Regions from separate parts of the Halopseudomonas pelagia genome, predicted to be linked through region 2. Evidence: predicted binding sites of a transcription regulator. Region 2 holds the regulator's gene; each other region holds the start of a gene.
What was found. The regulator FliA, encoded in region 2, starts transcription of late flagellar genes. The targets are predictions, from matches to a motif close to CTAAAGTTTNNNNNNNNNNNGCCGNTAA.
Positions count from the first base shown of each region.

Region 1: EAO82_RS11120 (methyl-accepting chemotaxis protein) is a predicted target of FliA. The motif match lies at 2,741-2,768, and genes of this name have one in related genera.
Region 3: EAO82_RS16890 (methyl-accepting chemotaxis protein) is a predicted target of FliA. The motif match lies at 3,059-3,086, and genes of this name have one in related genera.

Region 1 is NZ_CP033116.1:2,353,531-2,359,452, forward strand. It holds gene EAO82_RS11100 (DEAD/DEAH box helicase) at 1-387, opposite strand, end outside; gene EAO82_RS11105 (LemA family protein) at 588-1,196, shown strand; gene EAO82_RS11110 (TPM domain-containing protein) at 1,232-1,972, shown strand; gene EAO82_RS11115 (TPM domain-containing protein) at 1,992-2,609, shown strand; gene EAO82_RS11120 (methyl-accepting chemotaxis protein) at 2,852-4,498, shown strand; gene thpD (ectoine hydroxylase) at 4,603-5,562, opposite strand.
Region 2 is NZ_CP033116.1:3,486,585-3,492,506, forward strand. It holds gene EAO82_RS16050 (chemotaxis protein CheA) at 1-1,564, opposite strand, end outside; gene EAO82_RS16055 (protein phosphatase CheZ) at 1,591-2,385, opposite strand; gene EAO82_RS16060 (chemotaxis response regulator CheY) at 2,407-2,784, opposite strand; gene EAO82_RS16065 (RNA polymerase sigma factor FliA) at 2,980-3,717, opposite strand; gene fleN (flagellar synthesis regulator FleN) at 3,714-4,541, opposite strand; gene flhF (flagellar biosynthesis protein FlhF) at 4,585-5,922, opposite strand, start outside.
Region 3 is NZ_CP033116.1:3,658,168-3,664,089, forward strand. It holds gene EAO82_RS16880 (DUF2007 domain-containing protein) at 1-237, shown strand, start outside; gene EAO82_RS16885 (SOS response-associated peptidase) at 238-888, shown strand; gene EAO82_RS16890 (methyl-accepting chemotaxis protein) at 889-3,024, opposite strand; gene EAO82_RS16895 (M48 family metallopeptidase) at 3,192-3,998, shown strand; gene EAO82_RS16900 (S8/S53 family peptidase) at 4,058-5,818, opposite strand.

The DNA of each region.
Region 1 (5,922 bases), 1.1 Mb from region 2:
GATGAGCACATCCGTCCCTTTGCGCAAAGCCATCATCTGCGGATTAATCGCCACACCGCCGTATACCGCGTAGCTGCGCAATGGCAGTTGTTCACCGTAGGCCGTGAAGCTGTGCAATAGCTGCTCGGCCAACTCCCTGGTCGGCACCAGGACCAGGGCCCGCACGCAGTTGCTGGCTGTCTTGGCGCCTTCCTGGGTCAGCCGTTGCAACAGCGGCAAGGCGAAACCGGCCGTTTTACCCGTGCCGGTTTGGGCGGCAGCCAGCAGATCGCCGCCTTTGAGAACGGCGGGTATGGCCTGTAGCTGGATGGGCGTCGGGGTCTCGTAGCCAAGCGTTGCCAGAGTGCGTACGAGCGGATCAATCAAGCCGAGGGAGGCGAAGGTCATTGTTTGCGGAACCGGTGTTAGAGTCTGAACACCAGTTTACCCTCTCGCGACGGCTGCTGCGGCGCGCATTTGTAGCCCTGCGGTTGTCGTTGCAAGAAAAACAGCGGCAATGCTGTTAGGGTGGGCTCTGCACAATGCTCTGAACTCACCTTCGGGCAGATGGTCTGACTTGAAACCCTTTCGGCATGGACGAGTACAAAATGCATACGCAGCATTTGCGATTACCTTGGCACCTGGCAGCTCTTCTCGTGATTACCACGTTTCTGGCCGGTTGCGGCATCAACAATATTCCAACCTACGATGAGCAGGTTAAGTCCGCCTGGTCGCAGGTCGAGAACCAGTATCAGCGCCGTGCGGATCTGATCCCGAATCTGGTGGAAACGGTAAAAGGTTTTGCCCGCCAGGAGCAGGAGACCTTGACCGCAGTGGTCGAAGCACGCGCCCGCGCAACCTCGATCCAGATCAGCGCGGATGACTTGAATGATCCGGCTAAGATGCGCGCCTTCGAACAGGCCCAAGGCCAACTGACCGGGGCATTGAGCCGCCTGATGGCGGTCTCCGAGCGCTATCCGGAACTGAAGTCGAATCAGAACTTTCTGGCGCTGCAGTCGCAACTTGAAGGCACCGAGAATCGTATTGCGGTTGCTCGCCGGGATTACATCGCTGCCGTCGAGCAGTACAACACCGAGATACGCACCTTCCCAGGACGTCTCTGGCATAGCGTGATGTACAGCGATATGCCCATCCGTGAAAACTTCGAAGCGACAACCGACAACGCTGAACAAGCGCCTGCTGTGGAGTTCGAATGAGCTATGCATCACCCTTGTCAGTTATAAGGTCAGGCATGAAAGCGGCCCTGATCGCAGGTCTGGTACTGATGGCGAGCACAGTGACGGCGCAGGACTTAACCGTTCCTGAGCTAACCGGTCGAGTAGTTGACCAGGCCGAGATGCTCGAATCTGCCACCGAGTCGCAACTGACCTCGATGTTGGCCAGCCACGAACAGGCTACCGGCGAGCAGGTTGTTGTGGTCACGGTACCGGACCTGCAGGGGCGCAGTATCGAAGAGTTCGGTCTGGAACTCGGGCGTACCTGGGGTATAGGCCAGGCCGAGGAAGATACTGGTGCCTTGCTGATTATTGCCCGCGATGATCGGCTTCTGCGTATCGAGGTTGGTTATGGCCTGGAAGGGCGTCTGACAGATGCCCAGTCTTCGCTGATCATCAACAGCATTATTACCCCGGCCTTCCGTCAGAATGAATTCGAGCGCGGTATCGTTGAAGGGACGACGGCGATGGTTCAGGTGCTCGGGGGTGATCCACTTCGCGCTCCGGATGCGCAGCCCGCAGGCAAAGGTGACAAGCCGCCGGTCGGGATATTTATTCTGCTGTTCTTTATCGTCATGGGCCTGATTGGCGGCGGTGGCCGTGGTGGGCGTGGTAAACGCGGCCGCCTGGGCACAGCCATGCTGGCAGGAGCCTTGCTCGGTGGTATGGGCGGCCGTGGTGGCGGTATGGGCGGTGGCGGCGGTTTCGGTGGTGGTGGTGGCGGCTTTGGAGGCGGTGGCGCCTCGGGTGGCTGGTAATGTCCAGGATGGAAAAGCAATGACTCTTCTTACGCAAAATGAGCAGCAGCAAGTAGCTGATGCGATCGACCGAATTGAACTGACAACCGATGCCGAGGTGGTCACGGTATTGGCCGCGCAGGCTGATGACTATCATTACATCCCGCTGCTGTGGGCCAGCTTGATAGCCCTGGTATTGCCGGGAGCGGTGCTGCTGCTGACCGATTGGTTGGGGCCGTGGCAACTGCTGCTGGTGCAGTGGCTGAGCTTTATCTTGCTGGCGCTGGTGTTCCGGCTACCGGGAATCATGACCCGGTTAATACCGGCACCGGTCCGATTCTGGCGCGCGGGTAATCTTGCGCGTCGGCAGTTCGTCGAGCAGGGTTTGCATCACACCGAAGGCGATACCGGCATGCTGATCTTCGTGTCAGAGGCCGAGCGCTATGTGGAAATACTGGTCGACCGCGGCATTTCTGCGCGGATTGATGATGCGGTGTGGGAGTCGATCATCGAGCGCTTTACTGCCCAGGTGCGCGAAGGCGAAGTGCTCCAAGGCTTTCTAACCTGTATTCAGGCTTGTGGTGAGCAATTGCAGCAGCATGTACCCGCTACCCACGAGCGCAACGAGCTGCCGAACCGCCTGGTTATGCTCTCCTGATCCAATAGCCAACCCTCCCGGGTTGGCTTGTTTTCCCCTTGTAAGTACCCGCCTCGATGCTCATCAGTCCAACTGCTCCAGCAAATTGTTGCCTTTGCCGGCATGAACTGTTGCATAAAATGTAACCAAAACTAAAGAAAGCGGTATTTTGGTCGATACTCCGGTCAGATGCGCCAGGAAATCGGTGATGCTGTCACGGAAATTCTGCAGAGTGCATTGCGTTGGTTACTGGAGTGATAACTATGTTCGGCTTTTTTCGCAATATGAGCTTTCGTTGGAAGCTGACTTTACCGCTAGGTATTTTGGTCGGCTTGTTCTTCGCCCTGGGAATGGTGTCGTATATTGCAGTAACCGATCTTACAGGCCGTTTGAGCCGTTTTTCCGATGAGCTTTTGCCACAGTCGACGACCCTGCTCCAAGCTGATCGTGACTTGTATCAGGCCTTGCTGGCGGAACGAGCATTGGTAAGCGGACTTGATCCTGATCAGTTCGCGGAAATGACAGCGGAGCACAGCGAGAATATGCAGCAGGCCATTGACCGAGTTAGCGCCTTTGCTAGCAATACCCGTTCAAGTGAAGGGAAGGCTATGGCGCAGCGGTTCAACGATGCTTTTGCAGAGTGGAAGCGTTCGACAGACGAAGTGGTGAGCTTGGCCCAGAGCGATTACGACGCTGATATGATACGCGCTGAAACCCTGAGTTTTGGACGGTCAGCGCAGCTGTTTAGCAATGCCCGAGAAATGATAGATGAGATGACCCAGCAGATTGATGCGCAGGCCGCCTTGGAGGAGGCTGAAGCTCGCGTCGCGTCGGCTAGGGGCTCGGCCATTGTTACGACCATGACGCTGATCGGATTGGCCGTGTGTTTGCTGATGATCCTATTTTTCCCCGGTCTGATTGTCCGTCCTATCCAGAACATTCTGCAGCGCATTAGTGATATAGCCGATGGTGAAGGTGATTTGACCAAGCGGGTGGAGGTCAATTCGACTGATGAAATAGGCCAGTTGGGCACCACTATTAACCAGTTCCTCTCCCAGCTGCAGACGTTGATCCGCGAAGTCGCTGACTCCACTCTGCAAGTGGCAGCGGCGTCCGAGCAGATGAGTACCATTGCTGCGCATCAGGATCGCCTGGTCAATGAACAGTACAGTGCGATCGATCAGGTCAGTACCGCCGCGACAGAGATGACCGCGGCCATTCAGGAGGTCGCGGATAACGCCCACAGCACCGCCGAGGCTGCCAGCCAGGCAGACAAGCAGGGGCACGCTGCCTCCGAGGTCGTGGGCCAGACCATGAATGCGCTGCGCCGGTTGGCGGCAGACGTCGAAGAGGCTGCCGGGGTGATCAATCGTCTGGAGCAGGACAGCGACAAGATCGGCGGAGTGCTCAGTGTTATCCAGGCGATTGCAGAACAGACCAACCTGCTGGCGTTGAACGCGGCGATTGAAGCGGCGCGCGCCGGAGAGCAGGGCAGGGGCTTTGCGGTAGTGGCCGATGAAGTACGGGCATTGGCCGCCCGCACACAAGCCTCCACGCGGGATATTCAGGAGATGATTCAGAGCCTGCAGGCAGGTAGTGGTCAGGCGGTGGCGGTCATGCAGCGCGGTGCAGGGCTTGCCTCGCAAAGCGTGGAACAAGCCGCCGGGGCGGAGCGCTCGTTGAACGAGACCGCCCAATCGGTAGTACGCATCAATGACATGGCCGCGCAGATAGCGTCGGCCTGTGAGGAGCAAAGCCAAACCACTGAAGAGATCGCACGTAATATCAGCGGCATTCGCGATCTGTCCAACCAGGCAGCGCAGAGCTCAGAAGAAAGTCGCCAAGCCAGCGAATCAATGGCCAGACTGGCGGCAGGATTACAGCAGCAGGTAGGTCGTTTCAGAACCTGAGTATTGCTCGTGGTCCAGTGCTTTATCGGCCGGCAGAGCGTGGTCCTATGTTCGGAGTAGGAACCACGCCTCTGTCGCTGTAGCTTCGCTAGCCGATCCCGAATCTAGCCATGGCCTTGCAGGGGTTCAACGCCCTGGCCGGCCAGCTCGGGGAAGTCATCGTGAATTTCCAGGGGCTTCACGTTGCGGCGCGCACCCAGGTATTCAGGCCGTTCGCTATTCGCGGCGTAGGGCACGCCCAATGGGTTGTCGACGCTGTTGTAGACGAAGAACAGATTGGAGCGTGGCCAGGGCGACATATTGCCGTTTGACGCATGCAGCACATTGCACTCGAATAACAGCAGTGAGCCAGCAGGCCCCTTGGGTGCTTGAATACCGCCGCGCTTGCCCAGGTCCGCGAGGACGGTTTCGTCAGGTACACCGGCTTTCTGCGCCTTCAGCGAGCTCTCCCAATTGGCCTCGGGGGTTTCACCGACACAGGGCACGAATTGGTGGTGCGAGCCAGGGATGAGCATCAGCGGGCCGTTGAACTCGTTGTTGTCAGTCAGCATTAACGACGCACTGACGGCGCGCATCCGTGGCATGCCGTCTTCGGCGTGCCAGGTTTCAAAATCCGAATGCCAGTCAAATCCGCTGCCTTGAAAGCCGTACTTGTCGTTGATGCGCGACTGGTGGATGTACACCTCGCTGCCCAACAACTGGCGGACCATGCCCAGGATTCGCGGGTCGCGGGTCAACTTGCTGAACCGTTCCGACAGCTCATGCATACCGAATACCGAGCGAATGGCGCCGCTGGCCGGGTCGGAGATGACCTGTTCGGATTTGAGCATTTCAGGGTCCTGAGCCATTTCCTTCAGCTCTTCAAAGAACGGCTGCATGCTTTCCTGGGAAAAGAAGCCTTCAAACCAGAGAAAACCATCGCGCTCGTAATGGGACAAAGCCACCTCGTCCAGCGGACCATTCCAGCGATGTTGATTGCGCGAGTGCACTACGGGGTCGCGGCGCCTTACCGGCGCGTGGTGTTCCGACAGGCGGGTGGGGTATAAATCCAACGATTTCGTCATGCGGGTAACCTCCAGGGTTATCTGTTATCTGTCTGTAAGAGCACAGTTCAGCGTCCTGGGCAAAGGTCCAATGATCGCGGGTTGTATTTCCGTCAGAGCGTGGCAGCAGAGATTGTTCATACAGAGATGAATCAGGTTGCCGGTGCGAGTCTTGCTTTGGTACGCGCTGCGGATGTTCAAGCTGTCGCGGCAACTGCGCCGCCAGATTGTGTTGCGGAATGACCTTCGCCGTACCCATGCGACATGGGGGGGCTGAAAAAAGTTTCAAGAGTTTTCTTTATGCTCACCACCGCGTCGTTTCTGGGTGTACGCTTGGCCCCTGAAATTTGCCGATGCCAGCATTGGCTTCAAGCACAACAT
Region 2 (5,922 bases):
GCAGAATATGATCGCCCTCCTGCTCCGCAGCAAGGATCACCTTGCCGGTGCGCGGCTTGCCGGCGGCTTCACGCTCGTGGGGCAGTTCAATCCCGTGGTCAACCGAGTTACGCACCAAGTGCACCAGCGGATCGGCCAACGCCTCGACCAGGTTCTTGTCCAGATCGGTTTCTTCACCGACCAGTTCAAGATTGATCTCCTTTTTCAGGCTGCGCGCCAGATCGCGTACAACCCGGGGAAAGCGGCCGAAGACTTTCTTGATTGGCTGCATGCGCGTCTTCATCACTGAAGACTGCAGGTCGGCGGTGACCACATCCAGATTGCCCACGGCCTTGTTCAGCTCTTCATCACCGCTGCTCAGGCCCAACCGCACCAGCCGGTTGCGCACCAGCACCAGCTCGCCGACCATATTCATGATGTCGTCGAGGCGCGCGGTATCTACCCGCACGGTCGTTTCGACGGCGGGATTCTCGCCTCCGGCCTGTTTGTCTTTGGCTAAGTCCGCAGCCGGCGCAGGCGCTTTCGCCGGCTGGGGCGAAGATGCGGGCGCCTTGGCTGCCGGCTTGGCGACTGCCGCAGCCGGTACCGCCGCGGATGTTTTGGCCGCCGGCGCTGCTACCGCGTCGTCCAACTTGCCCGGCGCCTGACCGTTACCATGCAACTGGTCAAGCAAAGCTTCGAACTCATCGTCGGTGATATGCTCTGGCGCATCTGCCTGAGGCGGTGCGGGCGGACTAGCCGCCGCTGGAGCATCGGCTGAAGAAGGAGGTGAAGAAGTGGATGAAGAGACGGCTTCGCTCACTTTGCCCGGCGCGGCGCCCTTGCCATGCAACTCGTCGAGCAACCTCTCGAACTCGTCGTCATCGATTTCATCACCATGGCCGGCAGAGATGGCAGCCGGGGCCTCAGCCTTGGGTGCAGGAGTCACTGCCGCCTGCTGGCCGGTGCCGTGCAACTGGTCCAGCAAGGCTTCAAATTCATCGTCGGTTATTTCATCACCGCTGCCATGGCTAGGCGCTGCCGCCATAACCGGCACAACTTCTTCGACGGCAGTGGCGGCGGGGCCTTTCAAGGCATCGAGCAACTGCTCGAACTCGTCATCGGTGACATCACCCTGAGCTTCGGGAGCGGCTGCGCTGTTAGCGTCAGCGGTTGCCGAGATCACATCTGCGCTGGCGGGCACCGCGAGCGCAGCAAGGGCCTCGAGCAGCGCCGGATCGGCCGGTTGCGGTTGTTCACCTTCGCGAACCTGCGTGAACATCTCATTGACGCTGTCGAGCGCCTGGAGCACCACATCCATCAGCTCCGAATCAACCTGGCGCTCACCCTTGCGCAGAATGTCGAAGACGTTCTCGGCGATATGGCAGCAGCCTACCAGCGCATCAAGCTGCAGAAATCCAGCGCCGCCCTTGACGGTGTGAAAGCCGCGGAAAATCGCATTGAGCAGATTGGTGTCATCAGGACGGTTCTCCAGATCGACCAGCTGTTCAGATAACAGCTCGAGGATTTCTCCGGCTTCCACCAGAAAATCCTGAAGAATTTCCTCATCCGCGTCAAAACTCATGCATCCACTCCCGGGCGTGCTTGTAGTTAGAAGCCCAGACTGGAGAGAAGATCATCGACTTCATCCTGTCCGGATACAACGTCTTCTCTTTTATCGGCATGAATCTGCGGACCTTCACCCCTGGTGGAGACTTTTTTTGCTTCTTGCTCGGATTGGCCATGGTTGATGCCGGCAATCCGATCTACCTGACCGGCCATACGCACCAGATTGACCAGGCTTTCTTCCACGTCATGGACCAGCGTGGTCACACGCTTGATCACCTGACCGGTGAGATCCTGATAGTCCTGGGCAATAAGAATATCGTTGAGATTAGCGCTGACCTGGGCACTGGATTCTTCGGTCTTGGCGAGGAACTCGCCCATACGCCTATACAGTTCGCGAAACTCGCCGGCTTCCATCTCACGCCGTTGCAGACGCTGCCAGTCGGCGCGCAGGGCACTGGCTTCTGCGCCTAGGCTGGAAACGATAGGCGCGCTGGTTTCGACCAGATCCATGGTGCGATTGGCGGCTTTATCGGTCAGTTTGACCACATAATCAAGGCGGTCCGAGGCATCCGAAATCTTGGAGACTTCAACACCGTCAGCCAATGCGTGGGAGGTATCGATCTGGAAGTTGACGATTGAACTGTGCAACGCCCGGGTCAGTTGACCCACTTCGTAATACAGACCGCGATCGCGAGCCTGATTGATTGCATGTATGACCAGTATGGCTTCGCCGTACTGGCCCTTTTCCAGGTAATCGACCAGCTGCCGCGCATTATCTTTGAGGGAATGTTCGAATTCCTGAGCGGTTGCCTGGCCGGGATCCTTACTTAACGCCATAACCTGTACCCCGGATAATTATTATTTTGCCTGAACCCGCTCGAAGATCTTCTCGATCTTTTCTTTCAACGCTTGAGCAGTGAAAGGCTTGACCACATAACCATTGACGCCGGCCTGCGCCGCTTCAATGATCTGGTCGCGCTTGGCTTCAGCCGTCACCATCAGCACCGGCAGATTTTTCAGCCGGTCATCGGCACGCACCGCGCGCAGCAGATCAATGCCACTCATGCCCGGCATGTTCCAGTCGGTCACCAGGAAGTCAAAGCTGCCGCTCTGCAACATCGGCAAGGCCGAGGTTCCATCGTCGGCTTCTGCCGTATTGGTGAAACCCAGGTCGCGCAACAGATTCTTGATAATGCGCCTCATCGTTGAAAAATCATCAACGATGAGAATTTTCATATTCTTGTCCAAGTCGACCTCCGTACAAACCAGGAAGAGTGCACTGTCACACTCCGTTAAGCTACTGGCCAAACAAGCCTTGTAAACTCAATAGCTGCCAGTGTAACCGGAGTGGCCATCCGGTGTTGCTTACACTGACATTCAATACTTATTCTTCCAGTCCAGCCGGGCATTGTCCGGATACCGGGAACAAAATCAATCGTTTCGCCATCCACTGAGCCTGGCGCGCAGTCGCGCGGCACACTGACTATGCAGTTGGCTGACGCGCGACTCGCTGACGCCGAGCACCGCACCGATCTCTTTCAGGTTCAGCTCTTCATCGTAATACAGCGACAATAACAGCCGTTCGCGCTCCGGCAAGCCTTCGATCGCTTCAACCAGCGCAGCGCGAAAGCGTTGATCCTGCAAACCGCCCAAAGGCTCTTCATCGCTGTGCGCATCGGCCCGCGTACCGCTTTCGAGCAGCTCATCGAAACTGAACAGTTTGCTACCGGAGGTATCATTGAGAATGGCGTAATACTCTTCCAGGCTCATCTCCAGCTCTGCGGCGATCTCATGATCCTTGGCATCACGACCCAGGCGCGACTCTACTGCACGCACCGCATCGCTGACCATACGGGTATTACGATGCACAGAACGTGGCGCCCAGTCACCCTTGCGCACCTCATCCAGCATGGCGCCACGAATACGGATACCCGCGTAGGTTTCAAAACTGGCGCCCTTGCCGCTCTCAAATTTGCGCGAGGCCTCGAGCAAGCCAATCATGCCCGCCTGTATAAGATCATCGACCTGAACGCTGGAAGGCAGACGGGCGAGCATGTGATAAGCGATGCGTTTCACCAAGGGGGCATATTGGGAAACCAACTGATCCTGATTGTTAGCGGAACACTGTGCGCGTGTATACATGCTCAATCCACCAGCCGTTTGTGTCATAGGCCTGAGCCCGTCTGCTGCACCAGGCGCTCGACGAAAAATTCAAGATGCCCACGTGGGTTGGCCGGCAGGGGCCAAGCATCTACTTTTTGCGCGATGCCTCGAATGGCGATGGAGGCTTTGCTGCGCGGAAATACTTCATAGATTGCACGCTGCTTCTGCACGGCTTTGCGCACGTTCTCATCATAGGGCACTGCTCCCACATACTGCAGAGCAACATCAAGAAAGCGGTCCGTCACTTTGGTCAGCTTAGCAAAAACGGCCCGGCCTTCCTGTGGCGTATGTACCATATTGGCCAATACGCGGAAGCGGGTCATGCCGTGATCGCGGTTGAGTAGCTTGATCAGCGCGTAGGCGTCAGTAATCGAAGTGGGTTCATCGCACACTACCACCAGCACTTCCTGGGCGGCGCGCACGAAGCTGACGACCGAGTCGCCAATGCCGGCGGCGGTATCAACGATCAGCACGTCGATGTTGTCGCCAATATCGCTGAAGGCCTGAATCAGCCCGGCGTGCTGCTGGGGGTTGAGGTTGACCATGGTCGCGGCGCCGGATGCCGCTGGCACTATGCGCATGCCGCCCGGGCCATTCAGAAGCACATCACGCAATTCGCAGGTGCCCTCCAGCACGTCAGCCAAGGTGGCTTTAGGCTTGAGACCCAGCAATACATCGACGTTGGCCAAGCCAAGGTCGGCATCAAGCAGCACCACACGGCGCCCCATGTCGGCCAGGGCGATGCCCAGGTTGACCGACACGTTGGTTTTGCCGATACCACCTTTGCCGCCGGTGACCGCGATAACCTGAACCGGATGTTTGCTGCCCATCTGCGTGGCTTACCTTGTTATCAATAAAACTGTTGAACGTCTGTTAACCAGCACGCTGATTGTGCAGTATACCGGCAAACACATCAGCCATCGCCTGATCGGGCGGGCTTTCGTTGCCGGCCAGGCTTACCGCCCGGCTAACCAGTTGGTGGCCAACTGCACGGCTTATATCATCCGGAATGCGCTGGCCATCTGCCAGATAGGCTACCGGTAAACCCTGCTGCATAGCCAGACCCAATACTTCACCAAGAGTAGCCGACTCGTCCACCTTGGTGATCACACAACCATCCAGGCCACACACCTTATAGGTGTGATACGCGGCCTTGAGCACCTGATATTGACTGGTGGCAGCCAACACCAGCAACTTGCTGACATTGGTACCCAAGGCGGCCAATTGGCTCAGTTGACCCTGAAGATGCGGATCCTGCGCTTGCAGGCCTGCGGTATCCAGCAACACCAGGCGTTTGCCGGAAAATTCCTTGAGCACGTCGGCCAAACCATTCTGCTCGTCTACTACCCGCACTGGCACGTTCAGAATACGGCCCAGGGTGCGCAACTGCTCATGGGCGCCGATGCGGTAGGTATCCATGGTCACCAGGGCCACGTGCTGGCTGCCGTGCTTGAGCACATACCGCGCAGCCAGTTTGCCCAGCGTGGTGGTTTTGCCAGAGCCGGTCGGACCGACCAGCGCAATCACACCGCCCTCTTCAATCAATTCATCACGGATAACCGGAATGCTGTGCGACAGGTGAGCCAGCAACATACGCCAGGCCTGGCGGGTGTTGGGCTCATCGGCGACCAGACGCAACAGCTTCTGGCTCAGCTCGGCGGGCAGACCCAGTTGGGTCAGGCGGCGCCATAGGCTGGCTTGACGCGGCTGCTGTTGATTGATCTGACCCCAGGCCATATTGCCCAGCTGCGCTTCGAGCATCTCGCGCAGCCCGGCGATTTCCGCGCGCATCGCGCTCAAGCCCGAACCGGACTCAGCTTCCGGTTCAGCAACCCGCGGCGCTGGTTCCGGTTTGATCCTGGCCGCGGCCGGTTGCGCCATCTCGTTATTGAGGCGATCAAGAAAATCCTGCGCTTCCGGCGATCCGCCCTGCGCCGCCTGACGCAAGGTTTCGCCAAACAACTGGCGGTTGACGCTGGGGCCTGAGCTGGCGCGCTCCCCCGCTTCAAGCTGAGCCCGAGCGGTGACGATACGCTCTTGGGTTTTTTTCAATTCCTGGCTCAAGCCGGGCGTGGGGGGAGTCAGCCGTGGCGCTTCGTAATCCACTGCGGCAGTCAGTTCCACACCACCAACGACGCGGCGATTGGCGATGATGGAGGCATCGGCACCGAGCTCGTCGCGTACCAGCTTCATCGCCTGGCGCATGTCTGC
Region 3 (5,922 bases), 170 kb from region 2:
TGTGCCTATCATCCCTCGGATATGGCCGAAGCCCAGCTGCTTGAGCACTTGTTGCAAGATCATCACATCGGCTGCCATCTCAGCGGCCAATATCTGCAAGGCGCCATGGGCGAGCTTCCGGCCCTCGACCTGCTCGGCATCTGGGTTGCGGCGGAAGATCTCGGGCTTGCCCGCGAGCTGATCAGTGATTGGCAGACCGCGACCCCGATCATGCCTGACATGGACGTAGAAGACTGAATGAGCGGTCGCCTAGCCCAATTTACCCCGCCTGTTGCGGCCATGCCGGAAGGCTGGCGCCCGGCCTGGAACATCGCGCCCGGCAAGCCGTTGCTGATTCTGCGCAAGACCGCGGGCAGCCTGGAATGTGCCAGTGTGCTCTGGAACCTCACCCCCACCTGGCTCAAACAGCTGGATCGCGCCGCCTTCAGTGCCAAAGCCGAATTCCTGCATGAAAAACCCATGTTCGGCCAGGCGCTGGCGCAGCGGCGCTGCCTGATTCCGGTAGATGGCTTTTTTGTCTGGCAGGTGCAGGGCAAGCGCAAGCAGCCCTGGTATCTGCGCAGTCAAAAAGGCGGGCTAGCTCTGGCGGGACTTTGGGAAAGGTACAGTCTGGACGACGGCAGCTATTGGGACAGCTGCGCACTCATTACCGTGCCGGCCAAAGGTTTGCCGGCGCGCCTGGGCGAACGCATGCCCGTGACTCTGAACAGTGGTGAGCAGGCGATCTGGCTGGCCAATGCGACGGCCACCAGCCATCTGCAGCCGTTGCTGCTCAACGCCAGCTCACTGGTGGGCATGATGCACCCAGTGAATCCGGCAATGAGCAGCCCTGGTACGCAAGGCGCGCAATGCTGCACGCCAAGCGGAAGGGTCATAACTGAAGTCTGATCAGACCTTGAACTGGTTGATCAGGCGGCGTTGATGCTCGGCCAGCTTGGTCAGGTCCGCGCTGGCTTCGGAGGCCTCTTGCGCACCCTCTGCCACTGACTTGGCGACCTGATCGATGGTCGAGACGTTGCGGTTGACGTCTTCCGCTACCGCACTTTGCTGCTCTGCCGCGCTGGCAATCTGGGTGTTCATTTCGGTGATGATCGATACCGCCTGGGTAATCGAGGTCAGCGCAGCATCCGCTTCTTCCGCTTGCAATACACTCTGCTCGGTCCGTACGCGGCTCTGCTCCATGACCTTGACTGTATCGCGCGTGCCCTTTTGCAGTTGCTCGATCATGGTTTGAATTTCTTCGGTAGAGCTTTGCGTCTTCTGCGCAAGGTTGCGCACTTCATCCGCGACCACAGCGAAGCCCCGACCTTGTTCTCCAGCCCGGGCGGCTTCAATAGCCGCATTCAGCGCCAGCAGGTTGGTCTGCTCGGCAATCCCGCGGATGGTCGCCAGAATACCGGTGATGTTGTCGCTGTCGCGCGCCAGAGACTGCACACTGGCAACCGCCTTCTGAATATCCTCGGACAGGTCCTGAATGGCGTTGGCAGTGGACTTGACCACATCACGGCCATGACTCGCCGAGCCGTCCGCATTGTTCGCCGCTTCCGCCGCCTGCGCTGCGTTACGCGCCACGTCCTGCGCTGTCGCGGTCATCTCGGTGACCGCAGTCGCCACCAGATCGATCTCGCTCAATTGGCGCTGAATCCCGTCATTGGTGCGCATGGCGATATCCGCTGTATTCTCCGATGCGTCCGTGACCTGCTGTACCGAGCTGACCACTTCGCGAATCATCGCCTGCAGTTTGTCGAGGAAGGCGTTGAAGCCTCGGGCGATATCCCCCAGCTCGTCCTTGCGATCCACCGCCAGGCGTTTGGTCAGATCACCGTCGCCGCGGGCAATATCGTCAAGCATGGCTACCAGCCGGCGCGCTGGCTTGGAAAGGCCCAAACCGACCAGCACCATGACCGCCAGCCCGAGTAGCGCCACCACCAGACCGATGATAATCATCATCAGTGCATCGTCGGTCTGACGCTGATCCAGTGCGGCACTGAGACTGTTCAGCTCCTGCATGACGACGTCAGTAGGCAGGGAAATCATCAGTATCCAGCGGCTACCGGTATCGCCGATCGGAATCGGCATCATCAATTCGATATGCCCGCCCTCTTCATCCAGGTCATACAGCAGCGTGTCACCCAGGCTGGCAATATTGGCAATTTCGTTGGCATCCAGAATCTGTTCAGCCGGGTCGCCGGCAACGCCGCCCTCGCCGGTGTAGGCGACGATGCGGTTATTGCCGCTGATCAAGGCCTGCTCACCCTTGCCGTCAAACAGGTTGGCATTGCTCTGGATCAGCATGTCCTGGATGAATTCCAGTGACAGGTCGGCACCGACGACCCCCTTGAACACGCCGTCAGAGATGATCGGCACGGTAAAGGAAGCCAGCATCACTTCGTCGCCGCCGACATCATAGGGCGCGGGATCACTGACACAGGCGGCCAGGGTTTCTTTGGGGCAAAGGTAATATTCACCGACTCGCACGCCGGTATCGCTAAGGGTTTCGTCTTCCAGATCGCTCAGCGAATCCAGTTCCAGGGCACCATCGGCATTGCGGAACCACCAGGGCATGAACCGGCCCGTGCCGTCATAGCCATCCGTCTCTACGCCTTCAAAATACTGGTCAAGATCATCAAAGGCTTCGGGTTCCCAACCGACATACACGCCAAGCAGTTCAGGGTTTTCGCTCAACGTCTTGCGAACGACGCGATTCATTTCCTCGCGGCTCATCATCAAGCTCGGCAGCCCATCGTCCTGTAGCTCGTCAAGCAATTGGTTCAGCTGCGCGAGCTGCTGGGCAACCACGAAGGGATATTCCAGCCGGCGGCGAATACGCTGGCTTTCGCCTTCCGCCAATTGCGTCAGTCGGCGCTCGACCTGATCCTCAAGCAATTGCTGGCTGCTGCCCTGAATGAAATCCTGGCTACGCTCGGCCGCGTAAAGGCTATACAGCGTCATAATGCCAACTGCGACAAACAGACTGGCGCCTGCTAACGTTGCAATGGCGAACTGGATAGACTTGAATTTCATGCATAACCTCGGCTAAGTGTGTCGCAATATCTCGGTATCGGCAGGGGTGGCCAAATCTTCAGAACGAATTGGCAAATCTGAATACTTTTGCTGAATCTATGGTCGAAGCGTGATACATACGCTGCATGCCGAACCACTCGACATTCTGACTCAAGGATTATTAGATCATGCGTACCCGCTTTCTGTTGTGCCTGCCGCTACTTGCGCTAGTAGGCTGTGAAACCGTCCAGACCACTCAGGGAGGCGCTGTAGGCGTCGACCGGGAGCAACGCATGTTCAGTGCCTTGTCCAGCGCTGAAGTCGATAAAATGGCGGCAGAGTCCTACAACAAGATGCTCGCAGAAGCGCGCAGCAAGAAGGTCTTGAACACGGATGCGGCAATGCTTCAGCGGCTGCGCCGGATCTCCAACGATCTGATCCCTGAAGTCACGCATTTTCGTCAGGACGCCCGCTCCTGGAATTGGGAAGTCAACCTGATCAAGAGCGACCAGATCAACGCCAGCTGTGCGCCCGGCGGCAAGATCATTTTCTACAGCGGCATCATCACCCAGTTGAAACTGACCGACGATGAAATCGCCCAGATCATGGGCCACGAGATTGCCCATGCCCTGCGTGAGCACGGCCGCGAAGCCATCTCCAGAGCCTATGTCACGCAAACCGGAACTCAGCTTGCTGGCGCTCTGCTCGGCCTGGGACAGGCTGGCCAGCAGGCTGCAGACCAGGCAGTGCAGGTGGGGCTGATGTTGCCCAACAGTCGTTCAAACGAGTCTGAGGCCGACCTGATCGGGCTGGAACTGGCCGCTAGAGCCGGTTACAAGCCGGAAGCCGCCGTCAGCCTATGGCAAAAAATGGCCAGCGCATCACAAGGCCAGCCTCCGGAGTTCCTCAGCACTCACCCGAACTCAGGCGGGCGCATTCAAGCCCTGCAAGCGGCAATTCCGCGGGTGCAACCTTTGTACAACGCGGCCAAGTAACAGCGCATAGGCTAGCGCAAGTCTCTGTTTTGATTTGCGCTGCCGTGGCCAACAAGGCCCTAGCGCACCCGCTCCAGACTCTGCACCGCCAGATCCAATGCCTTGTACATATCCAGACGCGCTGAACGGCCGACATCCGGATGATTCAGATCATTGGCCCGTTCCGACGGCAGTATCGGCGCGGTCAGGTCATCCGCTTCCACTGGCTCGAAATCATACTCCTCACCAATGGTCATCGCGCTGCGACGCAGCAGCATGCGTAACTGCTCCGGCTCCAGCTCCGGGTCGATTGACATCATCGCCGCCAGCAGGCCCGCGACCAAAGGGGTAGCGTAGGAAGTGCCGCAATGTACATCGCCGCGCTGACCTTTCTCCATGGTCGAGCCGAGCACGCAGGCAGCCGCTGTCACGTCCACGCGCATGTCGATATTCGACGCGCTGCGCTTGATGGCGTACTCAGGATCATCCACCGCCACATCCTTGTCACTGCGTTCATGACCGCCGACCACAAACAATTGATCGGTTACGAATGATGATGGCAGTCGATACTCGTCGCGGCCGGAATACGAGGAAGCATTGCCCGCCGAATTGACTACCACCACATCCGGATGCTCACGGCGCAGCCAGAGAAAGAACTCCTCCAGGAGTTCTTCGTAGCCACTCATGGCGATGCCGGAGCGCACCAGCGAGTCGATTTCCTTGCCGTTAATATCGATCGCGCCGACGCGGTGGATACCCCAACTCCAGTTGAGTACCCGCACACCGTCTTCGACCAGATTCACCGAAGCAGCGATATTGGCCGTGATTCCCGCATCCGAATTACGTTCGACGATCACCTCAAAGCCAGGGCCGACCTTGTCCAGCCCGCGCAGAAAGCCACTGTTGCCACCGCCGTTCCAGGCTGCCGCGAAGACACCAGCCACGGTGGTGCCATGCCCGTCTGGCTTGTCGGCATCGCGCGCATAGACGCAGGTGCGCGGCCCGTCGCTGCGGCAGTCACCCAGATAATCGGCAAAATCGGGAGAATCAAAGTCCACATCGCGCTCGATCACGCCGATACGGATGGGATGGGTTTGAATGTCACCCCCTTCGCGCGGCAGCCGCCGCTGGTAAAAATTCACTGCATCCAAGAAGCGGTTGGACGCCCACTCTTCATCGTCGGCCGCGGGCTCTCTGGCTGCTTCACTTTCAACGCTTTCCTCCGCTCCCGACTCCTCGATCACTACGGCATCCACACTGACCTCACTACCCAGGCGCAACACCAGTGCATCACGTTCGTCCAGATTGGTGGCGGGCAGACGCAACTGGTAGGTGTTGAGCGGCGGAATCGCGCCTACGACCTGGGCACCGTATTTTTCGGCAAGGCGCCGCGACTCTTTGGCGCCGTTATGACTTTCCTCGATAATGACGCTGATCAAATCGACATAGGTGGTCAGGCCATCCATGTTCTTGACCACTTCCTGGTCGGTTGCCGCCACCACGTGACTGCTGTTCAGGCTCAACCAGATGGGGTTGCTGGCCTGGCCATCCTGTTCAAACCAGAGTGGTCCACTCTCAGCCTCAGTAGCATCGACCTGGATACGCACTTGACCATCATTGTGCTTCATAGCCTGCTGCTTGAGTGGCGTACCGTTGAGGCGCGCCTGCCAGCCTGAACCGCCAAGGCCGGTAACGCGCAAACAGAATTCCTGAACCTCGGCCTGCAGCCGATCGCCACAGCGCTGTAATTGCTCTACGCGCAATGGTTGCGCTGATAGTGCACTAAAGGGCACGGCCGCAGCCAACGCAACAACCAACCCACTCAGATATTTCTGCTTCATATTGCGCTCCATACGTACCGCCATTAAACGATCAGCAGCATATACGCCTTACCTGAAGCCAACATGAATTTCGCCAGATAGCGCAAATCATTTCAGCGTTGCTC